DNA from 4 places in the Pseudoalteromonas sp. CR1 genome. Region 1 is predicted to be linked to each of the others. Evidence: predicted binding sites of a transcription regulator. Region 1 holds the regulator's gene; each other region holds the start of a gene.

What was found. The regulator ArgR, encoded in region 1, controls arginine synthesis, uptake and breakdown. The targets are predictions, from matches to a motif close to ANTGAATANNTATTCANT.
Region 2: KZZ04_RS05550 (arginase family protein) is a predicted target of ArgR. The motif match lies at 1,927-1,944, and genes of this name have one in related genera.
Region 3: KZZ04_RS07150 (OadG family protein) is a predicted target of ArgR. The motif match lies at 2,000-2,017, and genes of this name have one in related genera.
Region 4: argC (N-acetyl-gamma-glutamyl-phosphate reductase) is a predicted target of ArgR. The motif match lies at 2,438-2,455, and genes of this name have one in related genera.

The regions. Positions count from the first base shown of each region.
Region 1 is NZ_JAHXRM010000006.1:198,004-201,785, reverse strand. Features, by position in the region: gene KZZ04_RS07995 (ABC transporter ATP-binding protein) at 1-822, shown strand, start outside; gene KZZ04_RS07990 (Dyp-type peroxidase) at 870-1,769, shown strand; gene argR (transcriptional regulator ArgR) at 1,766-2,233, opposite strand; gene mdh (malate dehydrogenase) at 2,458-3,390, shown strand; gene ispB (octaprenyl diphosphate synthase) at 3,472-3,782, opposite strand, start outside.
Region 2 is NZ_JAHXRM010000004.1:69,739-73,520, forward strand. Features, by position in the region: gene KZZ04_RS05545 (amino acid ABC transporter substrate-binding protein) at 1-660, opposite strand, end outside; gene KZZ04_RS05550 (arginase family protein) at 783-1,892, opposite strand; gene udp (uridine phosphorylase) at 2,336-3,091, shown strand; gene cdd (cytidine deaminase) at 3,153-3,782, opposite strand, start outside.
Region 3 is NZ_JAHXRM010000006.1:21,242-25,023, reverse strand. Features, by position in the region: gene KZZ04_RS07175 (aspartate kinase) at 1-177, shown strand, start outside; gene csrA (carbon storage regulator CsrA) at 278-469, shown strand; gene KZZ04_RS07165 (YcxB family protein) at 521-988, opposite strand; gene KZZ04_RS07160 (hypothetical protein) at 1,122-1,313, opposite strand; gene KZZ04_RS07155 (DUF1328 family protein) at 1,365-1,538, opposite strand; gene KZZ04_RS07150 (OadG family protein) at 2,062-2,307, shown strand; gene oadA (sodium-extruding oxaloacetate decarboxylase subunit alpha) at 2,317-3,782, shown strand, end outside.
Region 4 is NZ_JAHXRM010000016.1:43,774-47,555, reverse strand. Features, by position in the region: gene KZZ04_RS14185 (ornithine carbamoyltransferase) at 1-505, opposite strand, end outside; gene argB (acetylglutamate kinase) at 513-1,280, opposite strand; gene argC (N-acetyl-gamma-glutamyl-phosphate reductase) at 1,280-2,290, opposite strand; gene argE (acetylornithine deacetylase) at 2,512-3,657, shown strand; gene panP (pyridoxal-dependent aspartate 1-decarboxylase PanP) at 3,710-3,782, opposite strand, start outside.

The sequences.
Region 1 (3,782 bases):
GAGCACCGAAATATAGGTATGATGTTTCAAGATTACGCGTTGTTTCCTCATTTAAGCGTAGCAAATAACATTGCGTTTGGGTTGGGTAAAATGAGCCAATCCGAAAAACAACAACGTGTAGATGAAATGCTTCAGTTAGTGCATTTGTCAGGCTGTGCCGATAGGTTTCCTCACCAGCTTTCTGGTGGGCAGCAGCAACGTGTTGCAATTGCCCGTGCATTGGCTTATAAACCAAGTTTACTACTTCTTGACGAGCCCTTTTCTAATATAGATACTCAAGTTAGGTTTGAGTTAATTGCTGATATTCGCCGCATTATTAAGGCGCAACAAGTTTCAGCGGTATTTGTTACCCATTCCAAAGAAGAGGCGTTTGCTTTTTCAGACACGCTTGCCATTATGCATCGTGGAAAAGTTGCCCAACAAGGCACGCCAGAGCAGCTTTTTGCTGCGCCTAGGTCAAAGGTGGTTGCAGAGTTTCTTGGTCAAGGCATATACTTACCCGCACAAGCATTAACGGCAACTGAATATAAAACACCTTTTGGTACTGTTGAGTCTGATACGCAAGCAAGCCACAATTCATGTAGTGGTGAGTTATATGTGCGACCTCATCAAATTGAACTGGTGAAAGAGTGTCAAAGTGACAAACTCAGTAAACGGGCTACAATATTAAGTCGTCGCTTTATTGGTTCTGCTCATATTTATAAAGTTGTCATAGCCGAGCAAACGCTTGAAGTTGCAGCGCAATATGGCCAATCATTTGAAATCAATGAGCAGGTTATAATAAAAATAAAACCCCACACAGTGAACTTTTTTGAATCGTAATCAAATGTTATTTACTGTGTTTATATCTGTAAAACTGAGGAATAACAATGGCGCAAGCGCAATCTGGGATTTGTGCTGAAGCAAACCTACATGGTTTGCATTTATTTTTTAATGTGTTTGATGGTCAAGACGAATCATTGCGCGCTAAACTAAAGCAAGTAAGCGCTATTGAAGAAGAGTTTAACGATCAGTTTTCAGAGTCAATGTTGTCATGTGTTGTTGCCATTGGTGCCCAATATTGGCCTCATATCCTTCCTGAATATATTCCTAGTGAGCTGCAAAGCTTTCCCAATATAAATCATTCAGATCACCAAATGAGTGTCCAACCGTGTGACTTGTTTGTGCAGGTGCGTTCCGATAGAGAAGATGTAAATCACTTATTTGCACTGCAAGTTTTAAAGCTTTTTGCACCTGATGTAGAGCTGGTGGAGCAAATTCGTAACTTTCGCTTTTTAGATGGCCGAGACTTTAACGGCTTTATTTATGGTGGCGATATGCCACATGGTAGAAAAAAACGAGCAACCGCGTTAATTAATAAACCAGGGTGTTTTGAAGATCAGGGAAGTTATATTCATGTTCAACGCTACAAACACGACTTAACTGTTTGGCAGCATTTATCGCTCAGTGAACAAGAACAAATAATGGGCCGTACACGCCTAGATAACACGTTAATAACCCCTGCGTTAAATACGAGCCATGCCACGCGCAGTGAATTAAAAGATGAAGAAGGGCAACCCCTTTTGTTGAATCAAAGTATGCCTTATGGTGATGTTTATGAACAAGGGATGTTATGCATAAGCTGCGCAAGCACTGGGACTGCATTTGAGGCTGTATTGAATAGCCGTTTAGGTGAGGGGGAGTGTTACGACCACTGGCTTGATTTTACTCAAGCCGATATGGGGTCAGCTTTTTTTGCCCCCTCAGTTGGGTTTTTAAAGCAAATTTAAACCGTATCAAACAAAATACGTACACGTTCAAGTGTTACGTCTATTTCAGAAATTTTTGCTGGAGCAATAAATATAGTATCGTCTCCGGCAATAGTACCGAGTACACCATCGGCCTTTCCTAACGAGTCAAGTAAGCGGGCAATAAGCTGCGCAGCACCTGGGCTTGTGCGAATAATGATCATCATTTCATTATGCATAATATCAATTACTAACTGGCGTAATGGGCTTTTAGCTGTAGGCACTCCCATTTCAGCGGGGAGGCAGTAAACCATTTCTTGCTTAGCATTACGGGTACGCACAGCGCCAAACTTACTTAACATGCGTGACACTTTACTCTGGCTTATATTATCAAAGCCTTGCTCTTTGAGAGCATCAACTATTTCGCCCTGAGAGCCAAAGTTTTCTTCTTTTAAAAGAGACTTAAACGCTTTTACCAATGCTTCTTGTTTATCTTGAGGTTGCATAGTCTTTATTCATTATTGTTATTTATGCTGTAAATACTACACAAAAATGAATAATTATGCAGCAGTTGTTTAGTCAACTTGACAGTTTGATGCGATAAACCACCAAAGTTTACAACTATGGTCGAAAATATCGCAAAATAGGCCCGATAAATTTGTTTTTAGGCGCTAATTTCATTATCTTAAGGGCCACAAGTATTTCCTACCTCAAATGACGGAGAATTCCAATGAAAGTTGCTGTATTAGGTGCTGCAGGCGGTATCGGTCAAGCATTGTCTTTACTATTAAAAACAGGCTTACCGGCTGGTTCTGAATTATCACTTTACGATGTTGCACCAGTTGTACCAGGTGTTGCTGTTGACCTATCACACATCCCAACTGATGTTAAAGTAGCAGGTTTTGGCGCAGACGATTTAAACAAAGCGCTTGAAGGTGCTGACATTGTTTTAATCCCAGCGGGTATGCCACGTAAACCAGGTATGGATCGTGCAGATTTATTTAATGTAAATGCCGGTATCATCAAAACACTAGCTGAAGGCATTGTTGCTAGCTGTCCTAAAGCACTTGTGGGTATTATTACTAACCCAGTAAACGGCACCGTACCTATTGTTGCTGAAGTGTTTAAAAAAGCAGGCACATACGATGCAAGCCGTGTATTTGGTATTACTACGCTTGACGTCATTCGTTCAGAAGCATTTGTTGCTGAACTTAAAGGTGTAGACGTTGCTACAGTTAAAGTACCTGTAATTGGTGGTCACTCTGGCACAACTATTCTTCCTCTTCTTTCTCAAGTTGAAGGTGTTACTTTCACTGAAGACGAAGTTGCTGCGCTTACTCCACGTATCCAAAATGCAGGTACTGAAGTAGTAAATGCTAAAGCCGGTGGTGGTTCAGCTACATTATCAATGGGTGCTGCTGCAGCACGTTTTTGTATGTCTTTAGTTAAAGGCCTACAAGGTGAAGAAGTTGTAGACTACGCATATGTTGCTGTTGAAGATGGTGATGCAGAGTATTTTGCACACCCAGTACGCTTAGGTAAAAACGGCGTTGAAGAAATTCTTTCTTACGGCGAACTTAGCGCTTTTGAAGAAAAAGCGAAAAACGACATGCTTGAGACTCTGAAAAAAGACATCAAAGAAGGTGTTGATTTCATGGCGTAATAGCCAAATTGAGCATTAAAAAAGCCTGCATTTGCAGGCTTTTTTGTTGATCTAAATTTATTTACATCGAGCCACTAAATATTAATGGTCACGGTCCACTGCTATGCGGGCTAAGCTGACTAATGCGTGTTTGTAATCAGATTCAGGTAAAAAGTTTAGGCAAGCAATTGCTTTATCAGCTTCTAATTCGGCTTTTTTCATTGTGAACTCTAAAGCATTGGTATGCTTTAACGCATCTAATATAGCCTCTAAATTGTCCATTCCGTTACTGTGCTCAATGGCGTCTCGGATAAGCTGTTTTTGCTCACTGTTACCATGTTGCATCGCATATATGAGCGGTAGGGTAGGTTTTCCCTCGGCTAAATCATCACCAATATTTTTACCTAGCTGGT
Region 2 (3,782 bases), on a different contig from region 1:
TGTGATTAACGACTCATCCATATTTATGTTACACGCAAAATATAATGGAGATTGAGCCGTATTTAAATCAAGCACTGGCTCGAGTAAATTTAACTTTGGTGATGTTTTGAGACGGTAATTAAATTGTTTTTTACTCAGAATGACAAAATCAAGAATGTCACGGCGTGCACTAATTAGCTTATCTATTTTATCTAAGTTATCAATCAGCAACAGATGCCGGGTTTCGTTAAAACCGCGTTCAAGTAAATAATGATGGCTAAAGTTATCTCTTAATACTGCTATTTTATAGCGCTTGGCATCATGTAAAGTCTTTAACTTTATGCCTCGAGATTTCAGCCCATAAATCGCTGACTCAAACTCTTCAAGTTCAGCTATCCACACAAAGTTATTTTCTCTTGGTGGCAAACGAACAATTGAGAAAATACAGGTGTTTTTATCTCGAAGGGCTGCGTTATAAGACACACTCCAATTGTTAGCCGACATAGTGTAACTAATACCAGCAGCATTAAGGGCGTTTTTTACCTTTTCTACAGAGCGACCAGCCAATTGCTTGTTTGCATCGAGATATTGAAAGTCAGGGAAAACTTCCGTAACTATATTAATTTCGTTAGCATGCGCAATAGGGTATAAAAAACAAAGTAAAAAAACGAATCCCTTCATTGGGTAAAAGCCTCAACTAAATTAGTGGAATTATTCAATAAATATAGTTGAGGCTTTGTAGACTGCTAGTTTTGAGTATTTAATAAAATAAGATTAAGTCAATAGTATTAGTTTTTAAGCACTTATTTATTCATCGCATTAATTAAAAACGCTGAAATTTTTGCGCCTTCTTTTAATGTTGTCTCAGAACTTGCTTGGCCCACAAGTGAACTGTCGGTAAATGGTGCTATTTCCATCATATCAGCGCCCGTAATAGGAAACTCATCGGCAATGGCCGATAAAATGTCTAGCGCGTGCTTTGGTGTTAAACCGTTATCTTCCGGTGTACCGGTTGCAGAAGCAAATTCGGCATCGAGTGCGTCAATATCAAAACTTACATACACTTCATCAACATTATCCGCTTTTAGTTGCGCGATAGTCTCTGCAGCAACAGCGGCTGCACCGCGTTCAATAATTTCATGCGCCCAATGTTGCTTAACCCCAAATGTGTTTTCCCAGTGTGATTTTGGTTTTCCACTTGAACGTATACCAAATTGAATTAAGTGATGGGGTGCAGGTAAAAACTCTAAAATATGTGTACACCAAGAGCCAAAACATAAATCTATACCCAAGCGCTCCACAAGCAAATCGGTGTGCGCATCAAAATGAATAATAGCTGTGCGCTTACCTTGCTCACGTTTAGCTTTTAAATACGCTTTGGTTAATGGATAACTAATAGAGTGGTCGCCACCAATACCAAAAATACCCTTATCTTTGAACGTCGCGTAAAAGCTGTCGCACACATCTTCAGTAATTGATAACGGACTTACGTAGTAGTCGTTATTTTCGTTTCCGTATAGCGCTTTTTGGCAATTAGAGATAGTTGCGTCGTTTAGGTATTTGTCATGTAACAAATGCGGAATAACACGCACATCGCCTAAGTCGAACGAATGACATTCAGGGTGCTGATCAATTAATGCTGAGCGAACAAACAAAGGCCCCCAATTGGCACCACGTAAAATACCGCCACCACAATCAGAACTAATTCCAAGCATGACCGCTTTATGGGGAGAGTGAGGCAACTCATTTAACGATTCGCGCCATAGCTTATCTACATTTTCGGTTTGACCATACAGTTTATTTCGAAGTGCCGCTTTTCGCTCTTTTGCAGTATTAACGGTAAAAACACCATCGCCAGGAGCACATAAGCAGTGCTCTACTTTACTATTAAATGCTTGAATTTCTTGACTCATAATAAATCCTTATGAATTGTTCTGTGCGTATTTTAGTGATTATTTATGCAAAATGATTAAACAGACCTAAACTTTAAAAAATTAAAAATCGGAATTTTTTAACGTATGTATCATTAAAATTAATTCTAAAAAAACTTAAAATAAAAACATAACACACTGATAGTTAGTAAATTTTAATTAATACTGGCGATTGTCATTCATGACTAACCACTTGATTGAGTGATACTTATAATGTCTACGCGCACAAGTCAACTGCACACGTAAATCATAAATTTATGAGTGTGCTTGAATATTCATAGTTGGTGCATAAAATACGCTACAGCTCTGTTTTACTGGCCTAGGCACGCGCTCAATTTTATAAATACGGACATACGTCCTGTACTTAAGGTAGGTTTCTAGCAAAGATGCTAGATTGAAAAAAATTATTTTAAAAAGGCTTAGATATGGAAAAGGTATTTCACTTAGGACTATGTATTGACGATCTACAAGGTGCAAAACTTGCAATAGTACCCGGTGACCCAGATCGCGCTGCACGCATTTCAAAATTCCTAGACAACCCAACCTGTCTTGCTCAAACACGTGAGTTTCATGTTTATCTTGGTCAATTAAATGGCCATTCAGTTGTTATATGCTCTACAGGTATTGGCGGCCCATCTACATCGATTGCAGTAGAGGAACTTGCTCAACTAGGCGTGCGTCAATTTTTACGTATTGGTACTACGGGTGCTATTCAGCCTCACATTAATGAAGGTGAAATATTAATTAGCCAAGCGTCTGTGCGCTTAGACGGTGCAAGCCAACATTTTGCACCGCTTAGCTACCCGGCTGTGTCTGACTTTTATGCAACACAGGCCATGGTTGAAGCATGTAAAAATTTAAACATTGATTTTCACATTGGTATTACTGCATCTAGCGACACTTTTTACCCAGGCCAAGAACGCTACGATACACATTCTGGTTATGTGCCAAAAGCATTTCAAGGTAGCTGTGAAGAATGGCAAAAACTAGGGGTAATGAACTACGAAATGGAGTCGGCTACATTATTCACTATGTGTGCAGCTCTTGGCTTGCAAGCTGCCTGTGTTGCCGGTGTATTAGTTAACCGTACTCGTCAAGAAATCCCTAACGTTGACCACGGTGAAATAGAAAGGAAATCAGTGGCTGTTGTGTTAGAAGCCGCTAAAGTGTTACTCGGTTAGTATTTATTTATAAGTAAATTGATATGTAAAAGCACAGCTTATTAGCTGTGCTTTTATGACTCTATTTAAGCGCAGCGCTAATTACTTGTAGCTCTGGCAAATCAGTAAATCCCGATAGTACCGCTTTCGATACGCCCGCTTGATTTTCGTGCCCTTTCGTTTCTAACAGTGTGATGCCTTTCACTGTCTCCTTATCAAAACTAAGGCCAGCTAAAAAGAACTGACTCAACGCGCTTTGTAGAGGCGATAAGCTTGGACTATAGGCTGCGTTTTCTGCATAACTGCCGTAAAAATCCCCATTATTAAATGTACTTACTTTTACCGCACTAAAATTTTGGCTGTACGGTACATATGCATTTAACGCAAAGCCAGCAAAAGTCTCTTCAATCTGTTCATCATCAAAAACCGCACACTGAGGTTTTGGATTAAACAAGCTAAATTCGTTACCTAAATCGGTTGGCCCAAACGAGTGAGGTAATAGCTCTGCTAATTTAAAATGTTGGCTTGGAAGTAAAATATCAAATTCTTTCGCATCGGCTAATTCGTTCATAAATTGGCGACAGTAGCCACACGGAGCATCGCTTATAGCAATTTTAAGAATTTTTTTAGCACCATTTAACCAAGCGTTATTAATGGCAGACTGTTCTGCATGAACAACTAAACTCAGCGCTTGATGAGCAAACTCTACATT
Region 3 (3,782 bases), 180 kb from region 1:
GTTGGTATGGGCATGAAATCGCACTGGGGTGTTGCTAGTTTATTTTTTGATGCATTGGCGCAGGAAAATATTAACGTGGTTTTAGTGTCTACTTCAGAGATTAAAATCTCTGTTTTAATAGATGAAAAGTACCTTGAGTTGGCAGTTCGTGCATTACACAAAGCATTTTTAACGTAAAGTAGATAGATAGTGAGTTTTTACTTACTTTTTAGTCTATTTTTCATTAATATGGATAAGCGGAATCTTATAATTTTAATTGGAACATGGGAGCAAGAGAATGCTAATACTAACTCGTAGAGTAGGTGAAACCCTTATGATCGGTGACGAAGTAACAGTGACCGTTTTAGGTGTTAAAGGAAATCAAGTTCGAATTGGTGTAAACGCACCAAAAGACGTATCAGTGCATCGTGAAGAAATTTACATGCGTATACAAGCTGAAAAGTCTAACCCTAATCCGGGCAATGCTTAATCAACACGTATACCTAGCTAAATAAATTATTTAGTTAAGTCAAAAAGCCACTCATTGAGTGGCTTTTTTGTTTATAAAATCGAGCATTTCATCTGTGAGTATTTGCTTTGAAATATATTGCAGGCTGTTTTTATTTTTAATTAACACGCCCCGTGGCGTTTCAATTACCTCAGCGATGTCTTGCCAAGCTAGTTGGTAGCTTTTGTAATGGTTTGCCGATTTAATGCCTTCATCATCAAAAGTGAGTGTAACCTCAGAACCTGATGCTCGGCTAAACATTTGTCTGGTCACCCACCATGGCCTGCGGTAATAAAAAGCAACGCATTCAAGCACAGCAACCATGATCAAAAATGTTCCTAAATAATGATCAGCTAAACCGTAAATGCTAAATAAACCAAGCGAGACTAACAGTACCAGTAAAAAGTACTTAGGTTGTGCGCGTTTGCTGTAAGGAAGTGACTCGTCAAAGCATTCGTAAAAGTAGGGTTTATCAAGTGTGTAGGTGGTTGAAAATGACATAGTGCCTTGCTTTAAAAATCGTTTTATATATTTTAGCAAGTTCGCTTATGAATGAGCAGCTTTATAATGCGTGCATTTATTTTAGGCACAAAAAAACGGCTTAAGAGCCGTTTTTTTAATAATATACTAACGATTAACAGTTAGTTTCTTCAGCGTTTACGCCTTCTTTCACTTCTTCGCACGTATCTTCAACAGAATTTTGTACATCTGTTACTACTTCATCGATACGTTCACCGGCTTCTTCTGCGTTGTTATCTTGACAACCCATGATGAAAAAACTTGCGAAAAGACCAATTAGTGCTGCTTTTAAAGTTGTAGAGTTCATAATGTAATTCCTTGTAAATAAATAAAATTGTAGTGTTAGTTGAGTATATGCCTACCTGGGCGATTTACCACGTAGCGCACCCGAAACTAACGAAATAACTAAAAGTACTATAAAAATAAAGAATATAATTTTTGCTATACCAGCTGCGGCACCTGCTATGCCACCAAAACCCAACACTGCAGCGATTAAAGCAATAACTAAAAATGTGATTGTCCAGCGTAACATTGTTTTCTCCTTGGTTATCAAATTTGTACACAATAGTTAATGCCAGTACTGTGCCATAATGTATTTTTGTTTTATATCAGTATCTTGCGTGTTTTTGTTTGTTTTTTGACTTTGTTAAATTGGTAACTTTTACGTTGGGTTGTGTAACTTATTCACACACAAGTATAGGTTGCAATTTAAAGATGCTTAAAAAAGCCTCTCTTGGTAAGACCAATTAACAAGTTTGTTTTTTTCTACACATTATGAGTGATTTTAGGTTCAGTAAAGTACGGGGAATTCGGCTTTGTTAAAAATTCAGCTATAGCTTATAAATATAGTGAGTATTTTTTGTGTGTATTATGGGGTGTTGATGGGTAAGGGTTTTTACTCTGGTTAATAAATTTGGTTATATGTTATTTTTATTTTAATTGGTTTTACCAATTTACAATGGCTAGACAAAGATATTTGTTTTGTTATTATCTAGTGAATAAATATTTAACTAAATCGACTTTTTATTTTCGATATGGGTTTCAAGGGGAGAAAAATGGATATAGGTGCTGTACTTACAACCGCTGGTAGCTTAATGCTGACAGGTATGGTTGGAGTGTTTGTCTTTCTTTCGATATTAATTGGCGCAGTTACAATAATGTCTAACTTAGTGGCGCGTTTTAGCCCTGCTGAAGTTGCGACTCCAGTTAAGTCACCATCGTTTAAATCTCAAGGTGTGCCAAATGAGCACATCGCTGCTATTAGTGCTGCCATTGCTCAGTACAAATCAAATAACAAATAAGGGGCACACATGGCTAAATTAAAATTAACAGAATTGGTTCTTCGTGATGCGCATCAGTCATTACTTGCCACGCGTATGCGCTTAGATGACATGCTACCGATTGCAAGTAAATTAGATGATGCAGGTTACTGGTCAATTGAATCGTGGGGCGGTGCGACCTTTGATTCTTGTATTCGTTATTTAGGTGAAGATCCGTGGGAACGTATTCGTGCGCTTAAAAAAGCGATGCCAAATACTAAGCAGCAAATGCTATTACGCGGTCAAAACTTATTAGGTTACCGCCATTATGCTGACGATGTTGTTGAAAAGTTTGTTGAGCGCGCACACAAAAACGGTGTTGATGTGTTTCGTATTTTTGATGCAATGAATGATGTACGTAACCTAGAAACAGCCATTAAAGCAGCTGTTAAGGTAGGTGCTCATGCTCAAGGTACTATTTCGTATACGGTAAGCCCTGTTCATACACTTGATATGTGGTTAACGCTAGCCAAGCAATTAGAAGAGCTGGGTTGTCATTCAATTTGTATTAAAGATATGGCGGGTTTGTTAAAGCCATATGACGCAGAAGAGCTTATAAAAGCGCTGAAAGAAACAGTGTCGATTCCAATTGCTATGCAATGCCATGCTACAACAGGTTTAAGTACTGCTACGTACCAAAAAGCGATTGATGCAGGTATTGATATGCTTGATACCGCTATCTCGTCTATGAGTATGACTTACGGTCACTCAGCAACAGAAACCATTGTAGCAATTGTTGAAGGTACAGCGCGAGATACTGAGCTTGACTTAAACCAACTTGAAGAAATTGCAGCTTACTTTAGAGATGTTCGTAAAAAATATGCAGCGTTTGAAGGGAGTTTAAAAGGCGTAGATGGACGTATTTTACTCGCTCAAGTACCAGGTGGCATGTTAACTAACATGGAAAACCAACTTAAAGAGCAAGGTGCCGCTGATAAGCTTAACGAAGTACTACTTGAAATACCGCGTGTACGCGAAGACTTAGGCTTTATTCCTCTTGTTACACCAACATCACAAATTGTGGGTACTCAAGCTGTACTTAATGTGCTGACAGGTGAGCGTTATAAAACTATCACTAAAGAAACCGCAGGCGTTTTAAAAGGCGAATATGGTTTAACACCAGCTCCAATGAATAAAGAGCTGCAAGAGCGCGTACTCAATGGCAGCGACGTTATTACGTGTCGCCCTGCTGATAACATTGCTCCTGAGCTGGAAACACTTGAAGCTGAGCTATTAAAAGAAGCACAAGAGCAAGGTTTAACGCTTGCTGAGGATAAAATAGACGACGTACTTACTTATGCGTTATTCCCACAGGTTGGTTTAAAATTCATCAAAAACCGTAATAATCCTGATGCATTTGAACCGGTACCAAGCGAAGAAAATAACACAAGTAAATCGCCAGCTAAGACATCAGCAAGTAGTAATAGTGTTAAGGCTGAGCAATACAGCGTTAAGGT
Region 4 (3,782 bases), on a different contig from region 1:
CCGCTAATAGCATTAATGAATGGGTAACGTTATTACCCTCACCAAGGTAAGCCACTTTAAGTTCGCTCACATCGCCATGTACTTCTTGAAGTGTTAAAAAGTCAGCCAATGCTTGGCACGGGTGGTACAAGTCACATAAGCTATTAACAACAGGCACAGAGGAGTATTCACCTAACGTTGTTAATGTGCTGTGCTGATTAACACGCGCTACAATACCATCTGCCCATGTAGAAATATTTAGTGCAAAATCTTTTACCGATTCGCGAGCGCCCATAGCGCCATTTTGCTGATCTAAATAAACAGCGTGGCCACCTAAACGATTAATACCAATATCAAACGATAAACGTGTACGTAAGCTTTGCTTTTCAAATAGTGTAACAACTGACTTACCCGCTAGTACTTGGCTGTATTTCTCGGGATTTGCTTTTAAATCACGCGCTAGCTTTAATAAATTAAGTACGCCTTGTTGGTCTAATTCTAGACCCGTTAAAAAATTCTCTAACATGGTAACCCTATGGTGTAATCTTTGTTCCGACATGCTCGCCTTGCAGCAAAGCAGTTAAATTTTCTGGCTTTTGCCAGCTGGAAATATACACACCGCGTCGTAAGTGTAGGGCAGCGTGAAGACTGGTCTTAACTTTGACCTCCATCCCGCCCACAATTACTCCCTCTGCAATTAAAGTCTCAATGTGATTTGTGTCAAGGTGATGTAACGGCTGCTTATTAGCGTCAAGTACGGCCTCTACATCGGTCATAAAAATAAATTCTGCATTTAAATTATTGGCGATAGCTGCCGCCGCCTCGTCAGCATTTACGTTGTACCAAAGCCCTTGTTCATCAAATCCTATTGAGCTAACAATAGGTAGGCGCCCGACGTTTAGTAAATCGTTAATAATAGAGTCATCGTTGCTTTCGCACTTACCTACTAAACACAATGCTTTGAGCTTTTGCGATGCGGTTACGCCTGCTTCATAAAGGCTTAAGCCAACAGGCTTGTGGCCAGCAGAAATAGCTTGAGCCATTAGCTGCTTGTTTGCACAACCTGCAAGTGCACCAACTATATGCGGCATTTGTTCAGCAGGGCTAATACGTAAACCTTGATGTTTAGCACTAACAAAACCTGCCTCTTTTAACCATGTATCGACTAATGCCCCACCACCATGCACAATTACAAAGTTATGGTTTGGCTGATTAGATAACACTTCAAATAACGCGTGAGCTGCATTTTCAGTATTAAGTACAGCACCGCCAAGCTTAATAACCCACGTTTTTTTACTCATTACAACGCTCCTTTTAAGCCTGTGGTATGGTTTAAACCCATAGATAAATTAATACATTGCAGAGCTTGCCCCGCTGCACCTTTAAGTAGGTTATCGATTGCCGCAACAACAATTAATTGCGAGCCTTGCTGCTGCCATCCAATATCAACGTATGGCTGCTTTGCAACCCCTTTGATTGATGGAATTTTATTGCCTAACAAACGAATTAAAGGCTCTTTTGAAAGCACATCATAAGCCGTTGCTACTTGCTCACTTGTCACCTCAGGTTTTAGTTGCACGTAAATCGTTTCTAAAATACCGCGAGCAAAGTTACCTAAATGAGGTGTAAATAAAACCTTATGGCCCAGGTGCTGTTCTATTTCTGGTCCGTGACGGTGGTTAAATAAACCATATGGCGCTAGCGATACTTCACAAAAATGAGTACCTACACTGGCTTTACGCCCTGCGCCGGTAACACCCGATACTGCATTAATAATAATAGGTTGTTCGCTCAGTAAGCCTGCGAGCTGTAGTGGCTTTAACGCATTCAGTGCCGCTGTAGGGTAACAACCCGCAACAGCCACTAACTTTGCATTTGCAATTGCATTGCTATTCCACTCTGCTAAACCGTATGCAGATTCATTTAGCAGCTCAGGGTGCTTATGTTCAAAGCCATAATAAGTAACGTAATCGTCATTACTTGCTAGGCGGTAACCACCCGATAGGTCAAACACCTTTTTGCCCATCGCTAAAAATTGCGGCGCTAAATCTACACTGACTTTATGGTCGGTACACAGGCATACGTAATCTGCATTCGCGTTAATATCGTCAAACGCTGATTTTGTAAGAGGAAGTAAAGGAATATCAAGTAAGCCTAAGTGTTCTGGGTATAAATCACTCAGTAATTTATGTTTGTCTAGGCTACCTTCAGATACATAACAACCTGATAAAGTTAAATTTGGGTGTTTAGCAATAAAGCTTGCTAGTTCTGCGCCGCTGTAACCACTTGCGCCAATAATCACTACATTCATTATTTACTCGTTATCTTAAAATTTATTACTACTTACTTATGTGTTCGCTTACACTAGCTTAGGTGCTAATTAAGTCTTATTTATTAATGAATTTTGATTATCGTCGCATTATCTTCATGGTGTTACTTAATATATTTATGCTTAAAAAGTGAATTGATATTCATCATAAATACTTTTATATTGTTATGCAATTAAATTGAATAATTATTTTGGGAATTTTTATGTCTCTGCCTTCGTTTATTTCTATGTATCAGCAATTAATTGCAGCCCCTTCTATTAGTGCGATTGAAGACAGCCAATGTATGAGCAATAAAAGTGTTATCGAGTTACTTGCACAATGGTGTGAAACTCTTGGCTTTACGTGTGAAATAATAGAACTTGAAGGTAAAAAAGGGCGTTATAACTTATTAGCAAAACGCGGCGTTGGCGATGGCGGTTTAATGCTTGCTGGGCATACCGATACAGTACCGTTTGATGATAGCCGCTGGAATCACAACCCATTTAAATTAACCGAACTCAATAACAAACTCTATGGCTTAGGCAGCATTGATATGAAAGGATTTTTTGCTTTTGTGCTGCAAGCTGTAAGCGAGTTGGATGAAAAACAACAAACACAGCCTATTTTAATACTTGCTACCGCCGATGAAGAAACCACCATGGCAGGTGCTCAACAAATTTGTCAGCACCCAAATTTAAAACCAGCGCGCTGTATTATTGGTGAACCCACTGATATGACACCGGTATTTACACATAAAGGCCATATGAGTACAGCTATAAGGGTCGTTGGTCGCTCTGGGCATAGCTCCGATCCCGAACGTGGTCTAAACGCCATTGAAGTTATGCATAAAGTGACTTCAAAATTACTGACCTTGAAAGAGCAATTAAAGAATAAGTATTCACTAAATCACTTTGAAATACCTTACCCTACTTTAAATTTAGGTAATATTCATGGTGGCGACAACGCAAATAGAATATGTGGTTGTTGTGAAATGCATATTGATATGCGCCCACTGCCAGGGCTTAGCGTGCAAGAGTTGCAAGCTTTGCTTCTTGATGCAACAAAAGAGATTAACGAACAATATCCTAACTCAGTGAGTGTATTTGACCTGCACGACCCAATACCGGCATTTACAGGCCATACCGACAGTGCGCTAGTTCAACTAGCAGAAAAAATAGCAGGCCAAAAAGCCATTGCTGTTAATTACTGTACAGAAGCCCCGTTTATTCAACAATTAGGCTGTGAAACCATTGTTATGGGGCCGGGTTCAATTAACCAAGCGCATCAACCTGACGAATTTTTAGCAATGGAAAAAATAAAGCCTTCACAGCACATCATTAGCAATATTATAAAAGCCTGTTGCTTTTGACTAAGCAAAAAAAAGACGCGAAATAGCGTCTTTTCTATAAATGCGGCATTTACTATTTCATGTATTTGCTTAAATACTTTTTAAATACAGGGTCTGTTTTAGCAAGCTCTTTTTGCTCAGCTAAT